DNA from 2 places in the Bradyrhizobium sp. 61 genome. Region 2 is predicted to be linked to the other one. Evidence: riboswitches for the same ligand, from Rfam matches in the RefSeq annotation. Region 2 holds a riboswitch; the other holds the start of a gene.
What was found. Region 2 has a riboswitch for glycine ahead of IVB46_RS03225 (D-amino acid dehydrogenase). Riboswitches for the same ligand answer to the same signal wherever they lie in the genome.
Positions count from the first base shown of each region.

Region 1: another riboswitch for glycine. It lies ahead of gcvT (glycine cleavage system aminomethyltransferase GcvT); the one in region 2 lies ahead of IVB46_RS03225 (D-amino acid dehydrogenase).

Region 1 covers NZ_JADPIU010000028.1:1,560-12,740, reverse strand. The annotation lists gene recA (recombinase RecA) at 1-529, shown strand, start outside; gene IVB46_RS09730 (hypothetical protein) at 628-1,623, shown strand; gene gcvP (aminomethyl-transferring glycine dehydrogenase) at 1,777-4,644, opposite strand; gene gcvH (glycine cleavage system protein GcvH) at 4,825-5,193, opposite strand; gene gcvT (glycine cleavage system aminomethyltransferase GcvT) at 5,205-6,353, opposite strand; glycine riboswitch at 6,499-6,587, opposite strand; gene alaS (alanine--tRNA ligase) at 6,821-9,499, shown strand; gene IVB46_RS09705 (cyclic nucleotide-gated ion channel) at 9,506-10,732, shown strand; gene IVB46_RS09700 (DUF3455 domain-containing protein) at 10,737-11,181, opposite strand, start outside.
Region 2 covers NZ_JADPIU010000008.1:98,378-109,558, forward strand. The annotation lists gene IVB46_RS03215 (ABC transporter substrate-binding protein) at 1-1,331, opposite strand, end outside; gene IVB46_RS03220 (M20/M25/M40 family metallo-hydrolase) at 1,599-2,729, shown strand; glycine riboswitch at 2,824-2,927, shown strand; glycine riboswitch at 2,931-3,044, shown strand; gene IVB46_RS03225 (D-amino acid dehydrogenase) at 3,112-4,413, shown strand; gene IVB46_RS03230 (ABC transporter permease) at 4,595-5,536, shown strand; gene IVB46_RS03235 (ABC transporter permease) at 5,557-6,444, shown strand; gene IVB46_RS03240 (ABC transporter ATP-binding protein) at 6,459-8,108, shown strand; gene IVB46_RS03245 (M81 family metallopeptidase) at 8,322-9,827, shown strand; gene IVB46_RS03250 (M20 aminoacylase family protein) at 9,841-11,004, shown strand; gene IVB46_RS03255 (amidase) at 11,007-11,181, shown strand, end outside.

The DNA of each region.
Region 1 (11,181 bases), on a different contig from region 2:
CAAGCTGACGGCCTCCATCAACAAATCCAACACCATGGTGATCTTCATCAACCAGATCCGCATGAAGATCGGTGTGATGTACGGCTCGCCGGAAACCACGACCGGCGGCAACGCGCTGAAATTCTATGCCTCCGTCCGCCTCGACATCCGCCGCATCGGCGCGATCAAGGAGCGCGACGAAGTGGTCGGCAACACCACGCGCGTCAAGGTGGTGAAGAACAAGCTGGCGCCGCCGTTCAAGCAGGTCGAATTCGACATCATGTACGGCGAAGGCGTCTCCAAGATGGGCGAGATCCTCGATCTCGGCGTCAAGGCCGGCATCGTCGAAAAGTCCGGCGCCTGGTTCTCCTATGACAGCCAGCGCCTCGGCCAGGGTCGCGAGAACTCGAAAGCGTTTTTGAAGGCCAACCCGGACATCACCGCCAAGATCGAAACCTCGATCCGCCAGAACTCCGGCCTGATTGCCGAGCAGATTCTCGCCGGCACCCCCGAGCGCGACGCCGACGGCGAGGAGCCGGCGGAAGAGTAAGCCTCGAACAGCGAAGAACTTTCGCGAGGAGCGGGCGCTGAGGACGTTGAGTTGCCGACGTCGTCAGTGCCCGTTTCGTTTTGTGGGGCGCGTCGGCAATGAAGCGTGTGATCCTGACCAGTTCGTCCGGCGTCGGTCTTGCCCATGCGGATCGCGCCGACATGGTCGTCCCGTTCATCTTTCGCTTCGTTTCGGGGCCACTGCCTACCTCGCATCACCTCGAGCAATACCTGACGGGAGGCTATGTCAGAGGCGATCCGGAGGTGCGTTGGTCCGATCTTGTTGGCCGGTTGCCTCAGACCGGTCTCGCCCACAAGGAGACAGGCCTGATTTGGTTTTGCGAGACCTATGGCGTCGATCTCATCGAGCTGTGGTTCGACCCTAAGCCCAATAGTCAGTTGCAACTGATCTGGATCCTCGATTATTTGCGGTCCCATCCATCGATCACCGATCGTCTGAGATTGCGACGTGTCAATTTCGATCTGCGCGGAGCGGACGGCACAGAGCTTCGCGATCGTATGGTGCGGGAATTGGAAGTCGCGGACTGCGACTTCGAGATCGCCAACATGGCCTGGGAAGCCTACCGGGCGCCAACGCCGGAGCTCTGTTTCGGATTGCTCGGCAGGGATTTCCCCAGGCTGCCCTTCCTGAAGCCTGCGATGGAACAATTGCTGGCAGAACTGCCATCACCAATCACCGGACTAGGTACGACGGAAGCGCGGCTTCTCGACCTGATTGCGCGGGGGCACAACCGTACCAAGGAGCTGTTTCAACCGGACGGTCCGCTGCAAACGCGCGTGTTCGATCAATGGGAATTGGGCCCGCTGCTCGAAGGGCTTGGGTCCGGCCCAATGCCGGTGATCACGGGTCTCGATCCGAAACTCGCGACGCTGGCCCCGCACGATGCGCGAGGCCGCAACGCCGCCTTTCGCCGAAGCCGGCCATCGCTCACCGAATTTGGGGAAGCGGTCCTTGAAGGCCGGGAGGATTTCCGCCGTCAAACCCCGATCAGACGCTGGTGGGGCGGAACGCTTCTGACCAACGAACGGCTGTGGCGTTGGGACCGACAGAACAATTCGCTGGTTGCACCCTAGATGTGCGTTCGGGGCCGTAGGGTGGGCAAAGGCGCGCAAGCGCCGTGCCCACCATATTCCAACGCGCACAAAGGTGGTGGGCACGCTTCCGCCTTCGCTCTTCGAGCTACGGCGGACAAGTCGCTTTGCCCACGCTACGAAGCTACGAATCCCTTACTCCGCCGCTTCCGCGTAATCGCTCACCGGCGGGCACGAGCACACCAGGTTGCGGTCGCCATAGACGTTGTCGACGCGACCGACCGGGCACCAGTATTTGTCGGTGCGCGAGACGCCGTCGGGGAAGCAGCCTTCGGCGCGGGTGTAGGCGCGATTCCAATTGTCATCGGCGATGTCGTGCACGGTATGCGGGGCGTGACGCAGCGGCGAAGCCTCGATCTTGAAGCGGCCGGCCTCGACCTCGGCGATCTCCTTCCGGATCGCGATCATGGCGTCGCAGAAACGGTCCAGCTCCGCCTTGGATTCCGACTCGGTCGGCTCGATCATCAGCGTACCCGGCACCGGGAAGCTCATGGTCGGCGCATGGAAGCCGTAATCGATCAGGCGTTTTGCGATGTCGTCCACGGTGACGCCTGACGTCGTCTTCAACGCGCGCGGATCGACGATGCACTCGTGCGCGACGCGGCCCTTCGCGTTCTTGTAGAGCACCGGGAAGTGCGCATCGAGGCGCGCGGCAATGTAGTTGGCGTTGAGGATCGCGATCTCGGTGGCGCGCTTCAGGCCGTCGCCGCCCATCATCAGAATGTAGATGTAGGAGATGGTCAGGATCGACGCCGAGCCGAACGGTGCGGCCGAGACCGGGCCGACCGGTGCTTCGGCTTGCGTCGCCGGGTGACCAGGCAGGAACGGCGCGAGATGCGCCTTGACGCCGATCGGGCCCATGCCGGGGCCGCCGCCGCCATGCGGGATGCAGAAGGTCTTGTGCAGGTTGAGATGGCTGACGTCGGCGCCGTAATCGCCGGGCCGCGACAGGCCGACCTGCGCATTGAGGTTGGCGCCGTCCAGATACACCTGGCCGCCATGGCCGTGGACGATGTCGCAGATCTCGCGGATGTGCTCCTCGAACACGCCATGCGTCGAGGGATAGGTGATCATCACCGCGGCGAGATCCTTCGAGTGCTTCTCTGCCTTGGCGCGGAGATCATTGACGTCGACGTCGCCGTTCTTCTCGCAGGCGACCACCACCACGTCCATGCCGACCATCGCGGCCGAAGCCGGATTGGTGCCGTGGGCGGAGGAGGGGATCAGGCAGATTTTTCGGTGCGTCTCGCCGCGCGCGGCATGATAGCCGCGGATCGCGAGCAGCCCGGCATACTCTCCTTGCGCGCCCGAATTCGGCTGCAGCGAGATCGCGTCATAGCCGGTGATATCGCACAGCCATTTTTCAAGCCGCGCGAACAGTGCGTGGTAACCCTTGGCCTGCTCGCGCGGGGCGAACGGGTGCAGGCTGCCGAACTCCGGCCAGGTCAGCGGCATCATCTCGGTGGTCGCGTTCAGCTTCATGGTGCAGGAGCCGAGCGGAATCATCGCGCGGTCGAGCGCGAGATCGCGGTCGCTGAGCTTGCGCATGTAGCGCAGCATCTCGGTTTCCGAGCGATGCGCGTGGAACACGGGATGGGTGAGGAAGGCGGTCCCGCGCTTCAGCGCCTCCGGCAGCGCTTCGCGCGTGGTCGCGTCGATCTCGGCGTAAACAAGCGTGCCGCCGAACGCGCGCCAGACCGCCTCGACGGTCGCCGGCGTCGTGGTCTCGTCGAGCGCGATGCGGAGCGCGGTTTCGCCAACGCCGAGGTTGACCTTCTCGGCGGCCGCGCGCGCGACAATCTCGGCGCGCTTGGCACCGGCGTCCACGCTGAGCGTGTCGAAGAAGCTATCCGACTGCGGCGCGAAGCCGAGCTTGCGCAGGCCGGCGGCGAGCACGGCGGCGCGGCGATGCACGTTGCGCGCGATCTGCGCAAGCCCCTCGGGGCCGTGATAGACCGCGTACATCGAGGCGATCACGGCGAGCAGCACCTGCGCGGTGCAGATGTTGGAGGTCGCCTTCTCGCGGCGGATGTGCTGCTCGCGGGTCTGCAGCGCGAGGCGATAGGCCGGCATCCCGCGCGAGTCCACGGAGAGGCCGACGATGCGGCCGGGCAGCGAGCGCTTCAGCGCATCGCGCACCGCCATATAGGCCGCGTGCGGGCCGCCATAACCCATCGGCACGCCAAAGCGCTGCGCCGAGCCGATCGCGATGTCGGCGCCAAGCTCGCCGGGCGAGGCGAGCAGCGTCAGGGCCAAGAGATCGGCGGCAACGATCGCGAGCGCGCCCTTGGCCTTCAACGTCGCGATCGCGGGCCTGAGGTCGCGCACGGCGCCCGAGGAGCCCGGATATTGCAGCAGTGCGCCGAGCACGTCGGCCTTGTCGAGATCGGCGAGGGGATCGCCGACGATCAGGGTCCAGCCCAGCGGCTCGGCGCGGGTGCGCATCACCGCCAGCGTCTGCGGATGCACGTCCTTGTCGACGAAGAAGGCTTTTGCTTCGACCCGCGAGTGGCGCTCGGCGAGCGCCATGGCTTCGGCCGCGGCGGTCGCCTCGTCGAGCAGCGAGGCGTTGGCGACGTCGAGCCCGGTGAGGTCGCAGATCATGGTCTGGAAGTTGAGCAGCGCTTCCAGCCGGCCCTGGCTGATCTCGGGCTGGTAGGGCGTGTAGGCGGTGTACCAGGCCGGGCTCTCCAGAATGTTGCGCTGGATCACCGCAGGCAGGATCGTGCCGGAATAGCCCTGGCCGATCAGCGAGGTGAAGACCTGGTTCTCTCGCGCGAGCTCGGCCATATGCGCGATCGCCTCGGTCTCGCTCAAGGGCTTGCCGAGATCGAGCGGGGCGGCCTGCCGGATCGAGGCCGGCAGCGTCTCCGCCATCAGCGCGTCGACGCTCTTGGCGCCGACGGCCTCCAGCATTGCGGTGACGTCGCGCGCCGACGGGCCGATGTGGCGGCGAACGAAGGTGGCGGCGGTGTCGCCATTGGATTTGCGGTGCGCGGTCATCATGGGTCCTCGCTTTAGATTTCGCTGTCGCCGTCATGCCCCGCGAAGGCGGGGCATCCAGTAAACGCAGGCGTCACGGCTTGAGCCGAGAAGCCGCGGCGTACTGGATCACCCGCCCCAGTGCGCAGTGCGCACAAGGCGGGTGATGACACCGAATATGAGGTCAGAGTTCGCTTCATCTCACGCCGTATGTGCCTTGTAGGCGGCCTCATCCATGAGGCCGCCTAGCTCGCTCTTGTCGGCAATTTTGATCTTGAAGAACCACGCCTTGCCTTGCGCGTCCGAGTTCACCAGCGCCGGCTCGGCGGCGAGCGCGTCGTTGGTCTCGAGCACTTCGCCCGTAACAGGCGCGTAGACGTCGGAGGCGGCCTTCACCGATTCCACGACGGCGGCGGCTTCCGCCTTCTTCAGGGCACGGCCGGCTTTGGGCAGCTCGACGAACACGACGTCGCCGAGCTGGGACTGCGCATAGTCGGTGATGCCGACGGTGGCGACGTCGCCGTCGATGGCCAGCCATTCGTGGTCGGAGGTGTACAGCGTCGTGGTCATTTTCTCAGTCCTCAGCGTTTGTAGGTGTTTTTCACGAAAGGCATGGCGGCGACGGTGAGCGGCAGCCGCTGGCCGCGCACTTCGGCGAAGAGTTTTGTATCGAGCGCGCTCGATGCCGTGGGCACGTAGCCCATCGCGACCGGCGCGTTCAGGCTCGGGCCGAAACCGCCCGAGGTGACCTTTCCGATCGGCTCGCCGCCCGCTTCATCCGCAAACAGCAGCGCGCCCTCGCGCACCGGCGCGCGGCCATCCGTGCGCAGGCCGACCCGGCGGCGGCTCGCGCCGTTGTCAAAATGGGCGAGGATATTGTCGGCGCCGGGAAAACCGCCGGCGCGGGCGCCGCCGCTGCGGCGGCTCTTCTGCACCGACCATTCCAGCGCGGCCTCGACCGGCGTGGTGGCGGTGTCGATGTCGTGGCCGTAGAGGCAGAGCCCGCCTTCCAGCCGCAGGCTGTCGCGGGCCCCTAAGCCGATCGGCATCACATCGGGATTGTCCAGCAGCGTTTTGGCGAGGCGCTCGGCATCGGCCGCGGGGACCGAAATCTCGAACCCGTCCTCGCCGGTGTAGCCGGAGCGCGAGACGAAGCAATCGAGACCGGCAACCTTGTGCGGGCCGGCGTCCATGAACTTCATGGAGGGGGCCTCTGCACACAATTTCGCCAGCGCGGCTTCTGCCTTCGGGCCCTGCAGCGCGATCAGGGCGCGGTCTTGAAGCGAATCGATGATGCAGTCGTCCGAGAGATGCGCGCGCAGATGCGCCTCGTCCGCTTCCTTGCAGGCGGCGTTGACGACCAGGAACAGGTGATCGCCGAAATTGGCGACCATCAGATCGTCGAGAATGCCGCCGTCCGGATTGGTGAACTGGGCATAGCGCTGCCGTCCCGGGGCAATCGCCACGATATCCTGCGGCACCAGCCGCTCCAGCGCGCGGGCGGCGTCCTCGACCTTGCCCAACTTCGGCCGAAGCGCGAGCTGGCCCATGTGGGAGACGTCGAACAGGCCCGCGGAGGAGCGGGTATGGAGGTGCTCTTTCAGGACCCCCGCGGGGTACTGCACGGGCATGTCATAGCCCGCGAACGGCACCATCTTGCCGCCGAGGGAGACATGAAGCCCGTGAAGGGGCGTACGTTTGAGGGAATCTTGGTCGTCGCGCGCAAGCATCACGGGGCCCTCGGCGGTTCCCCGGGGACGATTCCCCGGTAGCAACCAGTCGAAGCCCCATCTGTCGCTGTGCCTGAGAGTATTATCCCGTCGGCGGACGCAGTCCGGGTCTTATGCCCGTCGGCGCCTCTTTCCAGATGTCGTCAAAGCCACGCGGTCCTTTTGCCTGAGAGTTTCCGGGGCGGTTGCTCCTTCGGCGCCGGCACCAAAGCCGGTCTCTCCCGACGTGGCCGTACGATACAGATGGGTACAGACCACAGGCCGGCCAAGCCTGTCAACGCGCACCTGGCGGCTTTCAACGGGATTGCAAACGGGATTGCGCGCCTGCGGCAACTCACTGATCTCCTTGCACAGTTTCTGGACAGCGCAGCTGGCCTTGTCTAAAAGCGCTTTGACCCGCAGATATCAGCCCAAATGCCCGGTTTGGATGGCGTATCGCGGGTCCAAGCACACCCGATTGGATGAACATGAGCGGCGTCAACGAGATCAGGTCGACCTTTCTGAACTTCTTTGCCGAGAACGGCCACGAGATCGTGTCCTCCTCGCCATTGGTGCCGCGCAACGATCCGACGTTGATGTTCACCAATGCCGGCATGGTGCAGTTCAAGAACGTCTTCACCGGCGTCGAGAAGCGGCCCTATCAGCGCGCCACCACGTCGCAGAAATGCGTGCGCGCCGGCGGCAAGCACAACGACCTCGACAATGTCGGCTACACCGCGCGCCATCTCACCTTCTTTGAGATGCTCGGCAATTTCTCGTTCGGCGACTATTTCAAGGAGCGCGCGATCGAGCTGGCCTGGACCCTGATCACGCGGGAGTTCGGGCTCAAGAAAGACAAGCTGCTCGTCACCGTCTACCACACCGACGACGAGGCGGCCGGCCTGTGGAAGAAGATCGCGGGCTTCTCCGACGACCGCATCATCCGCATCCCGACCTCGGACAATTTCTGGGCGATGGGCGACACCGGGCCGTGCGGCCCGTGCTCGGAGATCTTCATCGACCGCGGCGATCACATCTGGGGCGGACCTCCGGGCTCGCCGGAAGAGGACGGCGACCGATTCCTGGAATTCTGGAATCTCGTGTTCATGCAGTACGAGCAGGTGACGAAGGAGGAGCGCGTGGATCTGCCGCGTCCCTCGATCGACACCGGCATGGGGCTGGAGCGCATGGCCTGCATCATGCAGGGCGTCGACAGCGTGTTCGAGACCGACCTGTTCCGCCATCTGATCGACGCGACCGCGTCCGCGCTTGGCAGCGGGCCGAACGAGCAGACGGTCGCCTCGTTCCGCGTCATCGCCGACCATCTGCGCTCCTCGGCGTTCCTCGTCTCCGACGGCGTGCTGCCCTCGAACGAGGGCCGCGGCTACGTGCTGCGCCGGATCATGCGCCGCGCGATGCGCCATGCGCAGCTGCTGGGTGCCAAAGAGCCGCTGATGCATCGGCTGGTCTGGGCGCTGGTGCGCGAGATGGGCCAGGCCTATCCCGACCTGATGCGCGCGGAGAACCTGATCGAGGAAACGCTGCGGCTGGAAGAGACCCGCTTCCGCAAGACGCTGGTGCGCGGCCTTGCCATCCTCGACGAGAAGAGCGCGTCTCTGAAGAAAGGCGACATGTTCGACGGCGACGTCGCCTTCACGCTGTACGACACCTACGGCTTCCCGCTGGATCTGACGCAGGACGCGCTGAAGTCGCGCGGCATCGGCGTCGACCAGGCCTCCTTCACCGACGCGATGGAGCGCCAGAAGGCCAAGGCGCGCGAGTCCTGGAAGGGTTCGGGCGAGGCGGCTTCCGAAGCGATCTGGTTCCCGCTGCGCGAGAAGCTCGGGGCCACCGAATTCCTGGGCTATGAGACCGAGAGCGCCGAAGGCGTGGTCTCCACGCTGGTGAAGGACGGACAGGAAACCGCGAGCCTCAAGGCCGGCGAGACCGGCGCGATCGTGCTCAACCAGACGCCGTTCTACGCGGAATCCGGCGGCCAGGTCGGCGACACCGGCGTGCTCAGCGGCGAGGGCGGCATCAAGTTCCGCGTTACCGACACGCAGAAGAAGCTCGGCGATCTCTTCGTTCACGTCGGCACGGTGGAAAGCGGCGAGCTGAAGCTCGGCACCGCGCTGCAGCTCGAGGTCGATCACGGCAGGCGTTCCTCGATCCGCGCGCATCATTCGGCGACGCATCTCATCCACGAGGCGCTGCGCCAGGTGCTCGGCGACCACATCGCCCAGCGCGGCTCGATGGTCGCGCCCGACCGCCTGCGCTTCGACTTCGTGCATCCGAAGCCGATCACGGCGGAAGAGCTCGCCCGCGTCGAGGACATCGCCAACGACGTGGTGCTGGAGAACGACGAAGTCACGACACGCGTGATGGGAGTCGATGAAGCGCGCGAGGCCGGCGCGCGCGCCCTGTTCGGCGAGAAATACGGCGACGAGGTCCGTGTCGTCTCGATGGGCAGGACCGCGCGGGAGCGCGGTGCCAACGCGCTCGGCTGGTCGGTCGAGCTCTGCGGCGGCACCCATGTGAAGCGCACCGGCGACATCGGCCTGATCACGCTGACCGGCGAGAGCGCGGTGGCCTCCGGCGTGCGCCGCATCGAGGCGCTGACCGGCAACTATGCGCGCAGGCACGCCAACGAGACCATGGCGCTGGCGAAGACCGCGGCCAACGAGCTGCGCACCTCGATCGACGACGTTCCGGCGCGCATCACAGCGCTGATGGAGGAGCGCAAGAAGCTCGAGCGCGAGCTCTCTGACGCCCGCAAGAAGCTCGCGATGGGCGGCGGTACATCCGTCGGGAACGGCGCAGCCGCAGGCGTGCGCGAAATCGGCGACGTCAAGCTGATGGCGCGCGCGGTCGAGGGCATCGAGATGAAGGATCTCAAGAGCCTTGCGGACGACGGCAAGAAGCAGATCGGCTCCGGCGTGGTCGCCATCGTCGGCGTCACCGAAGACGGCAAGGCCGGGATCGTGGTCGGCGTCACCGCCGATCTCACCGCGCGCTTCAATGCCGTGAACCTGGTGCGCGTCGCCTCCGAGGCGCTCGGCGGCAAGGGCGGCGGCGGCCGGCCCGACATGGCGCAGGCTGGCGGTCCCGATGGCGCCAAGGCGCCCGAGGCGCTCGCGGCGATCGAAAAAGCGATGGCAGGCGCGTAAACGGCCATGCGCCTCGTTCCGCGAGGACGTGGCTCGGCCGATCCCAACCTAAGGGATCGCCTGTACGAATTGCTGGAGCACGATCCGCTCGCCTACTCGATCGGGTCGCGCTTCATCCAGGTGATCATCAGCGTCATCGTGCTCGACGTGGTCGCGATGATCCTCGCCTCGGTGCCGGAGCTCGACGCGCGGTTCGACATGCTGTTCAGCGCGGTCGCCGTCCTCGCCGTCATCGTGTTCGCGCTCGAATATCTGGCGCGGCTGTGGACCGTTGCGGGGCACACCCAGCGCAACGGCTCCGCGCTGTCCGACCGGCTCTCTTATGCCTTCTCCGCGCTCGGCATCATCGACCTCATGGCGTTCCTGCCGGCCGCGATCGTGCTGGCCACCGGCCGGCACGCGACGCTGGCTGGGCTCGGCGTGCTGCCGTTCTTCAAGCTGATCCGTTATTCGCCGGCGATGCGCTCGCTGCTCGCGGCCATCCATGCCGAGCGGCGAGCGCTGATCGGCTGCATCGTCATCCTGATCGGTGTGGTACTGACCTTCGCCTCGCTGCTCTACGCCATCGAGCGTGATGTGCAGCCCAGCAAGCTCGGCACCATTCCGGACGCGATGTGGTGGGCAATCGTGACGCTCGGCACCGTCGGCTATGGCGACGTCGTGCCGGTGACGCCGCTCGGTAAATTCATCTCGGTGTTCGCGATCATCTCAGGCTTTGCCATGATCGCGCTGCCGGTCGCGATCATCTCGACCGCCTTCGCCGAGGAGGTGAGGCGGCGCGATTTCGTGGTGACCTGGGGCATGCTGGCGCGGGTGCCGCTGTTCTCGCATCTTTCGGCCGCGGAGATCGCCGACATCATGCGGCTGCTCCGGGCCCGCACCATCGAGCAGGGCGAGGTTCTGGTGCGGCGAGGGGACGCCGCTTCCTCGATGTATTTCATCACTGCGGGCGAGGTCGAGATCGCGCTGCCGAGCCAGCAGGTGCGGCTCACCGACGGCACCTTCTTCGGCGAGATCGCGCTGCTGCATAAGACAAAGCGCAGCGGCACGGTGACCGCGACACGCAAGACGCGGCTGTTGGTGCTCGACGCCCAGGATTTTCACGCGCTGATCGAGCGCATGCCGACGCTCGCCGCCCACGTCCACCAGACCGCGAAGGCACGGCTCGAGGAGACCGGCGATCTTGCGGCGGCAGAATTGGCGCAGGCGGAGCGCGACGACACCGACCGCTAGGCGGTCAGCCCTTCTTCAGGAAAATGTAGTCGGCCGAGTAGGGCGCGCTTTTGAATTCGCCGGCCTTGTCGCATGCGCCGTCGAGCTTGCCGCCGTGGGTGTTGATGCGCTGGACGGTGGTGACCGGCGTCAGGATGCCGCTGCCGCGGCGGGAGGCGACCTCCAGCTTGAGCCAGGGGATATCGGCGGCGGTTGCGCCCGGCGCGTTGCCGATGGCCTTGCCGGCCACGGCGCTGCCGTCGGCGAGTTCCCAGTTCGGGCCGGCATAGTGGCGGCCGACGGTCTTGCCCTCGGCGAGCAGCGTCGCCACCGGCTCGCGGAAGGCCCAGGCAAGCTTGCCGTCGGCGGCTGCCTTGCAGTCATAGACCTGCGCGCCTTCGGCATGGACGCTGAGCACGACGGTCTCGCCGGGCGCGCGAATGGCCTCCGGCAGGCTGAGTTTCAGTTGC
Region 2 (11,181 bases):
TTGGACACGTCGGCGCTGACCCAGTTGGTGAAGAACATGTTCCAGCCGCCCTCCTTCGGAGGCTTCTGGCTGGCGCGCCGGCTGACCACCGTCTGCCAGTCGGTCGCTTGCGCGTCGACCTTGAAGCCGGCCTCGCGGAGCAACTGCACCGCGACCGTCGGCTGCGCCTTCAGCGTCACGACGTCGCCGGGCACCATGACCACGACGGGCGTACCGTCATAGCCGGACTCGGCGAGCGCCTTCTTGGCTTCCGCCATGCCGTTGCCCTTGACCAGCGATTCCGAGCCGACGTCGGTCGCGAACGGCGTATCGCAGATGAAGAACGCACCGCAGATCTTGTAGTATTTGGGATTGCCGACGAGCGCGTCGAGCACGTCCTTCTGGTTCATCGCCAGAAGTGCGGCACGGCGGATCTTCGGATTGTCGAAGGGCGGATAGAGGAAGTTCATGCGCCCAAGGGTCTGGTAGCCGAACTTGTTCAGCGTCTCGGTCTTGAGGTCGGCATTGCCTTCAAGCACGGGCAGCAGATCCCACGGCGGCACTTCCATGAAGTCGATGTCGCCCGATTGCAGCGCGTTCACTGCGGTCTGCGCATCCGGCATGGTGATCCATTCGACGCGATCAACCTTGACCACCTTGCCTCCGGCAGTCCAGCTCGACGCCTCCTTGCGCGGCACATAGTCGGTGTTCTTGACGTACACCGCCTTCACGCCGGGCTGGAATTCACCCTGCACGAACTTGAACGGACCCGAGCCGATCTGCTCGGGGATCTGCTTGTCCGGCGGCGTTTCGGCGAGACGCTTCGGCATCATGAAGGCGACGCGCGAGGACGGCTTGCCGATGGATTCGAGCACGAGGCCGTAGGGCTCCTTCAGCTTCAGCGTGATCGTCTTGGGGTCGGTCGCCTCGATGCTCGCAGTAAACTGCATCATCTGCTGGCCCATGCCGTCGACCGCGGCCCAGCGCTTCAGCGAAGCGGCGCAGTCTTCCGCCGTCACCGGCGTACCGTCGTGCCACTTCAGGCCGTCGCGCAGCGTGAAGGTGTAGGTGAGCTTGTCGTCGGAGATCTTCCAGTCCGCCATCTGCGGCTGGATCTTGAAATTCGAGTCCGTCGCGATCAGCGTGTCGTAGACCATGTAGCCATGGTCACGCGTGATGTAGGCGGTGGTGAAAATCGGATCGATGATGCGCAGATCCGAATGCATCACCGCGGTGATGGTCTTGCTGGCGGCGGCAAGTACCGGCGAGGCCATCGCCGTCGAAAGCGCAACGACCGATAGCGCAAGTGTGGAGGCGAACGCGCGACGCCCCCGGCGCATCAAGCTCAACATAAAAGTTTCTCCTGACGTGAAACTGTTCAAAGGCACGTTATTGGTTGAGCATTCGGTTCGTTCTTTAGGCGAACTAACCTCATGCGATGCCTTTGTCTTTCGAGACTTGCAGACAGTGTTGAGCGCGTCAATCCGGTTTCGCTGCAGCCCCAAGCGGCGCGCCCACGGGCTCCACAAAGATCGGTTTGGCTCTACAACGCTTTCCGCCAGTCCCGTCCGCGCCAATGCAATGCGCGTTCCATCTTTCGAATCTTGAGAGACATTAAGATGAATCCAGCCAATCTTCCCTTCGATTCCGAGGCGATGCTCGAGGGCCTGCGCACCTGGGTGGAATGCGAGAGCCCGACCTGGGACGCAGGTGCCGTCAACCGCATGCTCGATATCGCAGCGCGGGATATGGCGATCATGGGTGCGACGATCAAACGCATCGGCGGTCGACAGGGCTTCGGCGGCGTGATCCGCGCGCGCTTCCCGCATCCGAAACAGGGCGAGCCGGGCATCCTGATCGCCGGCCACATGGATACCGTCCACCCGCTCGGCACCATCGAGAAGCTGAAATGGCGGCGCGAGGGCAACAAGTGCTACGGCCCCGGCATCTACGACATGAAGGGCGGCAACTATCTCTCGCTGGAAGCGATCCGGCAGCTGGCACGCGCTTCCTTCACCACGCCGCTGCCGATCACCGTGCTGTTGACGCCCGACGAGGAAGTCGGCACGCCCTCGACGCGAGACATCATCGAGGCGGAGGCTGCGCGCAACAAATATGTGCTGGTGCCCGAACCGGGCCGCGCCGACAACGGTGTCACCACCGGACGTTACGCCATCGCGCGTTTCAATCTGGAGGCGACGGGCCGGCCGAGCCATGCCGGCGCGACATTGGCGGCCGGACGCTCGGCGATCCGCGAGATGGCGCGGCAGATCCTCGCCATCGACGCGATGACGACAGAGGACTGCACCTTCTCTGTCGGCGTCGTGCACGGCGGACAATGGGTCAATTGCGTTGCCACGACCGCCACCGGCGAGGCGCTGTCGATGGCCAAGCGCCAGGCCGATCTCGACCGCGGCGTCGAGCGGATGCTGGCGCTGTCGGGCACGTCCAATGATGTCACGTTCAAGGTGACGCGCGGCGTCACGCGCCCCGTATGGGAGCCCGATGCCGGCACCATGGCGCTTTACGAGAAGGCGCGCGGCATCGCCAAATCGCTCGGCACTGAGCTGCCGCATGCGAGCTCCGGCGGCGGCTCCGACGGCAACTTTACCGGCGCGATGGGCATCCCGACGCTCGACGGCCTCGGCGTGCGCGGCGGCAACGGCCACACGCTGGAAGAATTCATCGAGGTCGAGAGCCTAGTTGAACGCGGGCGCCTGATGGCCGGCTTGCTGGCGACGCTCGACTGACGACGCAGCCTTCGCACTGCACAATGCGTTGGCAGTCGCGGTTTAAATTTAGCCTTGTCTAAAAATGAGGCGCATCGTACTGCTCGATTGTCCACGCGACGATGCGGGAGAGATCGCAACGAGAGTTCAGGCTTTCGTTGCGGCGCCGACGGAGCAACCGCCCCGGAAACTCTCAGGCAAAAGGACCGTATCGTCAGGACGATCTGGAGAGAGGCGGCGCGATCTTAGGATCGTGACGTCCACCGAAGGGGATAGTCCGGAGCTGACCTCGCCGAGGTCCGCAACGGATCAAGCTCTCAGGTAACCGTGACAGATGGGGCGCCGCCAACGGCCTTTGGCCGGCGGTTAGCCGACTCTAACTCACGGGAGCCCCGAACCTGCCATGACCCATATCGCCATCATCGGCGCCGGCATCACCGGCGTAACGACCGCCTATGCCCTGCTCGAACGCGGATACAAGGTGACGGTGCTCGACAAGCACCGCTACGCCGCGATGGAGACCTCCTTCGCCAATGGCGGACAGCTCTCCGCCAGCAATGCCGAGGTGTGGAACAGCACCGCAACGATCCTGAAAGGCCTGCGCTGGATGTTCCGGCGCGATGCGCCGCTGCTGATGAACCCGCGGCCGAACTGGCACAAATATTCGTGGATGAGCGAGTTCGTCGCCAATATCGGCAACTATCGCGCCAACACGGTTCAGACCACGCGGCTCGCGATCGAAGCTCGCAAGCATCTGTTCGAGATCGCAGAGCGCGAAGGCATCGACTTCGATCTCGAACGTCGCGGCATCCTGCACATCTATCACGACAAGAAGGGTTTTGAATCCGGCCTGCAGGTCAATGCGCTATTGAAGGAAGGCGGGCTCGATCGCCGCCCGGTGACGCCGGAGGAGATCCGCGCCATCGAGCCGACGCTGCGCAAGGACTATTTTGGCGGTTTCTACACGCCGTCGGATGCGACCGGCGATATCCACAAGTTCACGCGCGGACTTGCGGAAGCCTGCAAGCGGCGCGGCGCGACCTTTATCCACGAAGCCAACATCGATTCCATTGCCCAAGCAGGTGGCGGCTTTGTCATCGGCTGGGCTGATCTTTCGGCCAGTGATGCTGTCGCATCCGCGCGCGGCATGCTGAAGGCTGATGGCGTCGTGGTCTGCGCCGGTGTGGCCAGCCGCCACTTCGCCGCCCTCCTCGACGAGCGCGTCAACGTCTATCCGGTGAAGGGCTATTCGATCACCGTTCAGCTCGACACTGCCGCAAGCCGCAATGCGACGCCGACCGTGAGCCTGCTCGACGAAGCCGCCAAGATCGTCACCAGCCGGCTCGGCGCCGATCGTTTCCGCGTCGCAGGCACCGCCGAATTCAACGACTTCAACCGCGACATCCGCGCCGACCGCGTGCAGCCGCTGGTCGACTGGGTGCGCAGCAACTTCCCCGGCGTCGAAACGTCCAAGGTCGTGCCCTGGGCCGGGCTGCGGCCGATGATGCCGAACATGATGCCCGTGGTGCGCGCAGGACGGATGCCGGGCGTGTTCTTCAACACCGGCCACGGCCATCTCGGCTGGACCTTGTCGGCGGCGACCGCGCAGATGATTGCCGGGACCATCGACGGCTGGCGCGGGCTCAACGCACCGCCGACCGCACCCTCACTCAGGGTTGAGCGCGAGTTCCGCCATGCATCCTGAGTGGCCGATATCGGAGGCTCGGCGGCCTCTTGCGACCGCCCTGCCCTTGGCACACAATTTGCTCCGAAAGGTCGGCTTCTCCGGCCGGCTTTCCAGCCCGAGTGACAGGCGTGCATGATAGACAGAACCGATTCCACGGGGGCCTCCCGGCCCCACAAGTTCCGCAGCCGGAGATAGGTGCATGCTAGGTTATCTCATTCGCCGCGTTCTGGCCGCGGTGCCCGTGATGGGCGTCGTCGCGCTGTTCGTCTTCCTGCTGCTGCGGCTGACGCCGGGCGATCCCGCCGCAATTCTCGCCGGCGACAACGCGACGCCGGAGCGGCTGGAACGCATCCGCGACTCGCTCGGCCTCAACGAGCCGCTGATCGTGCAATTCATCACCTGGGTGAACAAGCTGCTGCACGGCGATCTCGGGACGTCGCTGATCTCCAACCTGCCAGTCATGAAGATGATCAGCCAGCGCGTTGAGCCGTCGATCTCGATCGCGCTCTCGACAATCATTCTCGCCGTGATCGTCGCCGTGCCCCTGGGCGTCATCGCGGCGTGGAAGCACGGCACCTGGATCGACCGTTTCGTGATGGGCCTCTCCGTGCTCGGCTTCTCCGTGCCGGTGTTCGTGGTCGGCTATCTCCTGATCGAGGTCTTCGCGATCGACCTTCGCTGGGTGCCGGTGCAGGGCTTCCGCAGCATCTTCAACGGCTTTGGACCGTTCTTCGAGCGCATCATCCTGCCGACCTGCGCGCTCTCCTTCATCTACATCGCGCTGATCGCGCGCATGACGCGCGCGGCGATGCTCGACGTGCTCGGTGAGGACTACGTCCGCACCGCCCGCGCCAAGGGCATCAACGAGGTCGCCGTGATGATGCGCCATGCGCTGCGCAACGCCGCGGTGCCCGTCATCACCGTGATCGGCACCGGCTTTGCGCTGCTGATCTCCGGCGTCGTCGTCACCGAGAGCGTGTTCAACATCCCCGGCATCGGCCGCCTCACGGTGGACGCGGTGTTGGCGCGCGACTACCCAGTCATCCAGGCGATGATCCTGCTGACGTCGCTGATCTATGTCGTCGTCAATCTCCTGATCGACGTCGCCTACACGCTGCTCGATCCCCGGATCCGGTACTAGGGCTAAGGATAGCAACAAAAATGTCCGTCGATAGCCTTCCCCAGTCGTCCATTCCGATCACGTCGCCATTGCGGCCGCGTTTCGGGTTCCTCACCTCGACGCCGATCATCGCGGCGGCCACGATCTTGCTCGCGCTGATCGTGCTGGTCTCGATCCTGGCGCCGCTGATCGCGCCGCACGATCCGGTCCAGCTTGCACCCTCGCAGCGGCTGAAGCCGGCCTCGGCGCAGTTCCTGCTCGGCACCGACGCCTATGGCCGTGACCTCTTGTCGCGCGTCATCTATGGCGGCCGCATCTCGCTCCTGATCGGCATCGGCTCGGCGATCCTGTCGATCGTCATCGGCCTTGCGATCGGCCTGGTCTCCGGCTTCTTCAAGCTGGTCGATGCCGTCCTGATGCGCGTCATGGACGGCCTCATGGCGATGCCGAGCATCCTGCTCGCGATCGCCGTGGTGTCGCTGTCCGGCGCCAGCATCTGGACCGTGCTGGTCGCAATCACCATCCCCGAAATACCGCGCGTGGCACGCCTGGTGCGCTCGGTCGTGCTGTCCGCGCGCGAGGAGCCTTACGTCGAGGCTGCGATCTCGGTCGGCTCCAGCCTGCCGAAGATCATGTGGCGCCATCTGATGCCGAACACGATCGCACCGCTGATCGTCCAGGGCACCTATGTCTGCGCCTCCGCGATCCTGACCGAGGCCATCCTCTCCTTCCTCGGCGCCGGCATCTCGCCGGAGACGCCGACCTGGGGCAACATCATGGCCGAGGGCCGCCAGTATTTTCAGCTCAAGCCGACGCTGATCTTCTGGCCGGGCCTGCTGCTCTCGATCGCCATCCTCAGCATCAATCTGATCGGCGACGCCGCCCGCGACGCCCTCGATCCCCGCATGAAGCAGCGGGAGGGCAAGTGATGACGGATCAAGTGATGACCAACCCAGTTCTCGACATCAACAACCTCGTCGTCTCCATCGGCAAGAAGCCGAAGGGCGCCAACATCATCGACGGCATCTCGATCCAGGTGCACAAGGGCGAGACACTGTGTCTCGTCGGCGAAAGCGGCTCGGGCAAGTCGGTGACCTCGCTCACCACGATGGGCCTGCTGCCGAAGGGCACGCTGGTTCCGACCGGCGGCAGCGTCAAGCTGGTCGGCGAAGAGATTCTCACCGCGACCGATCGCCGACTGCGCCAGCTCCGCGCGACGCAGATGGCGATGATCTTCCAGGAGCCGATGACCGCGCTCAATCCGGTGGTGCCGGTCGGCCGCCAGATCGACGAGGTCCTGCGCGCCCACACCGATCTTGACGCCAAGGCGCGGAAGAAGCGCATTCTCGACATGATGGAGCAGGTCCGCCTGCCCCAGGTCGAGCGCATCTTCGCCTCCTATCCGCATCGCCTGTCCGGCGGCCAGCGCCAGCGCATCATGATCGCGATGGCGCTGGTGCTGGAACCGAAGCTCCTGATCGCCGACGAGCCGACCACCGCGCTCGACGTCACCACGCAGAAGCAGATCCTGACGCTGATCCGCGACCTCCAGCGCGATCACGGCACGGCCGTCCTGTTCATCACCCACGACATGGGCGTGGTTGCCGAGATCGCCGACCGCGTCGCTGTGATGCGGCAGGGCCGGCTGGTCGAGACCGGTCCGCTCGAGACCGTGCTGCGCAACCCGACCATGGAGTACACCCGCAATCTGCTTTCCGCGGTGCCGAGCCTGGTGCCGCGCGCGGCACGGCCCGAGACCAAGGAGCCGGTGGTGCTGGAGGCCAACGAGCTCGGCAAGGTCTATAAGGAACGCGCCTTCTTCGGCAAAGGCCGCGAAGTCGTCGCCGCCGACAAGGTCACGCTGACGCTGCGCAAGGGCCGCACGCTCGGCATCGTCGGCGAGAGCGGCTCGGGCAAGTCGACGGTGGCACGGTGCATCGTGCGCCTGATCGATCCGACCTCCGGCGGCGTGCGCCTTGCCGGCCGCGAGATCGCCGACATCTCGCGCCGCCTGCTCCAGCCGCACCGGCAGAAGATCCAGATCGTGTTCCAGGATCCCTATCGCTCGCTCAACCCGCGCATTACCGTCGGCGAGAGCATCGCGGAAGGCCCGATCAATTACGGCACCTCGCATGCCGATGCGATGAAGCGAGCGCGCGAACTGCTCGAGCTCGTCGGCCTGCCCGCGGACGCAGTGACGCGCTATCCGCACCAGTTCTCCGGCGGCCAGCGCCAGCGCATCGCCATTGCGCGTGCGCTCGCGCTCGACCCCGACGTGCTGGTCGCGGACGAAGCGGTCTCGGCGCTCGACGTCTCGGTGCAGGCGCAGGTGCTGGAACTGCTCGACGAGATCCAGAACCGGCTCGGCATCGCCATCCTGTTCATCACCCACGATCTGCGCGTCGCAGCCCAGATCTGCGACGAGGTCGTGGTGATGCAGCACGGCCGTGTCGTGGAACAGGGCCTGGCCGCCGAGGTGCTGACGCATCCGAAGGAAGCCTACACCAGGGCGCTGCTGGAGGCCGCACCGGGCCGCGGCTGGGATTTTGCGAACTTCAGGCCGGTGTCGGAAGGCGTCGCGGCGACGGCTTAGGTTTGTCCACTCGTCATTGCGAGCGGAGCGAAGCAATCCAGAGTCCCTCTGCGGAGACGGTCTGGATTGCTTCGCTTCACTCGCAATGACGGGTAGCGACCATCATCATTCGAAAATGACTTAAAGCCATGCGCGGCGGCATGGGCTCCTCGCTTGCCCCCGCCTCGAAGCCAAGGCTAACGTCGCGCACTTTCAAACGCTGGACCAGAATTAATGACACGTATCGCCGTCGGCGGCTTCCTGCACGAGACCAACACGTTCGCCCCGACGAAGGCGACTTTCGCGGACTTCCAGCATGGCGGCGGCTGGCCGGCCATGACGGAAGGCGCCGACGTATTGAAGGTGATGCGCCGCATCAATGTCGGCCTCGCCGGCTTCGTCGACAGCGCCGAAGCGAATGGCTGGAAACTCATTCCGACGATCGCCTGCGGCGCAAGTCCATCGGCACATGTCACCAGGGACGCCTTCGAACGTATCGTGAAGGTGATGGTCGACGGTATCGCCGCCGCCGGCCCGCTCGATGCGGTCTATCTCGATCTGCATGGCGCGATGGTGACCGAGCATCTCGACGACGGCGAAGGCGAGATTTTGGCGCGCGTGCGCCGCGTCATCGGCAAGGACGTTCCGCTGGTTGCCAGCCTCGACCTGCACGCCAACGTCACGCCCGAGATGATGGAACACGCGGATGCGCTGATCGCCTACCGCACCTATCCGCATGTCGACATGGCCGAGACCGGCCGCGCCTCCGCAAGGCACCTCGCCCTGCTGCTGCAGACCAGGCAGCGCTTTGCAAAGTCGTTTCGCCAATTGCCGTTCCTGATCGCGATCAGCTGGCAATGCACCAATGACTTCCCCACCAAGGGCATCTACGAGAAACTTGCCGCGCTGGAGAGCGACGCCGTTCCGACGCTGTCCTTCGCGCCCGGCTTCCCCGCCGCCGACTTCCGCGACTGCGGCCCGAGCGTGTTCGCCTATGGCAAGACGCAGGCCGATGCGGACCGCGCGGCCGATGCGATCGTCAAACTGATCGAAAGCCACGAGAACGATTTCGACGGCAAGATCTGGTCGCCCGACGACGGCGTGCGCCATGCGATGGAACTCGCCAAGAGCGCGAGCAAGCCGATCATCATCGCCGACACCCAGGACAATCCGGGCGCCGGCGGCGATTCCGACACCACCGGCATGCTGCGCGCACTGGTGCGCAACAAGGCGAGCGCCGCGACCGGCGCGATCTACGATCCGGTCTCGGCCAAGGCCGCGCATGCGGCCGGCGTCGGCGCCACAGTGACGCTGTCGCTCGGCGGCAAATCCGGCATTCCCGGCGACGAGCCCTATCGCGAGACCTTCATCGTCGAAAAGCTCTCCGACGGCCGCTTCGTCGCGCCCGGCCCCTACTACGGTGGCCGCGAGATGGAGATGGGTCCCTCCGCGTGCCTGCGCATCGGGGACGTCCGCGTCGTCGTCTCCTCGCACAAGGCGCAGCTCGCCGATCAGGCGATGTACCGCTATGTCGGCATCGAGCCGACTGCGCAGAAGATTCTGGTCAACAAGAGCTCGGTGCACTTCCGCGCCGATTTCGAGCCGATCGCGGAAAAGCTGATGATCTGCGCCGCGCCCGGCGCGATGCCGGCCGACACTGCCACCCTGCCCTGGACGCGCCTGCGGCCGGGCATCCGCATCAAGCCGAACGGCCCCGTTTTCACGCCCCCATCACGCTAACCGGACAGGACACATGCCCACGATCGACCGCATCGACGGCTATGCCGACGAACTCACTGCTATCAGGCGCGACCTCCACGCCCATCCCGAGATCGGCTTCGAGGAAGTGCGCACCTCCGGCATCGTCGCCGACAAGCTGAAGAGCTGGGGCATCGAGGTGCACCGCGGTCTCGGCGGCACCGGCGTGATCGGCGTGATCAAGGGCAAGGGTTCGGGCAGTAAGCGCATCGGGCTTCGTGCCGACATGGACGCCCTGCCGATGGAAGAGAACACCAATCTGAAATGGAGTTCGAAAATCCCCGGCCGCTTCCACGGCTGTGGCCACGACGGCCACACCACAATGCTGCTCGGCACCGCGCGCTACCTCGCCGAGACCAAAAATTTCGACGGCACCGTGCACCTGATCTTCCAGCCGGCCGAGGAAGGCCTTGGTGGCGCTCGCGCGATGATCAAGGACGGCCTGTTCGAGAAGTTTCCCTGCGACGAGCTTTACGGCCTGCACAACGCGCCCGACCTCAACCTCGGCGAGATCGCGATCCTGCCCGGCCCCGCGATGGCCAGCGCCGACTTCTTCGACCTGCGCATCACCGGCTACGGCGCGCATGGCGCGATGCCAGAGCGCTCCAAGGACGCGGTGATCATCGCGACCACGCTGGCGCAGGCGATCCAGACCATCGTCAGCCGCAACGTCGAGCCGCTGCAGGCCGCCGTCATCTCGATCACGCAGATTCACGCCGGTTCCGCCTACAACGTCATCCCTGGCGAGGCCCATCTCTGTGGCACCATCCGCACCTTCTCGGATGAAGTCCGCGCCCTGATCGCCGAACGCATCCGTACGATCTGCGCCGGCATCGCGAGCGCCTATCAGTGCGTGATCGAAGCCGACATCCGCGACACCTTCGGCGTGCTGGTTAACCAGGTCGAGCAGTCCAAGGTGGTCGAGGAGGTCGCGCGCACCGTCGTCAACCCCGCCAACGTGATCACCCGCGCCCAGCCGAAGATGGGCAGCGAGGATTTCGCCGACATGCTGCAAACCATTCCCGGCGCCTATTTCTGGATCGGCCACGACGGCTCGGTGCCCGTGCACAATCCCGGCTTCGTGCTCGACGACAAGATCCTGCCGATCGGCGCCAGCATGTTCGCCCGGATCATCGAAACGCGCATGCCGGTAGGTTAGCAATGCACAAGGAGAGCGTCGAAGAGGCCGTCACCTCGCTGCACGATCTCTCCGCGGTCGATCTGATCGCGGGCTATCGCGCCAAGCAGTTCTCGCCGAGCGAGGTGCTGGAGGACGTGCTTGCGCACGTCGCTGCGTGGGAACCGCATCTCAAGGCGCTCTACGCGTTCGACCCCG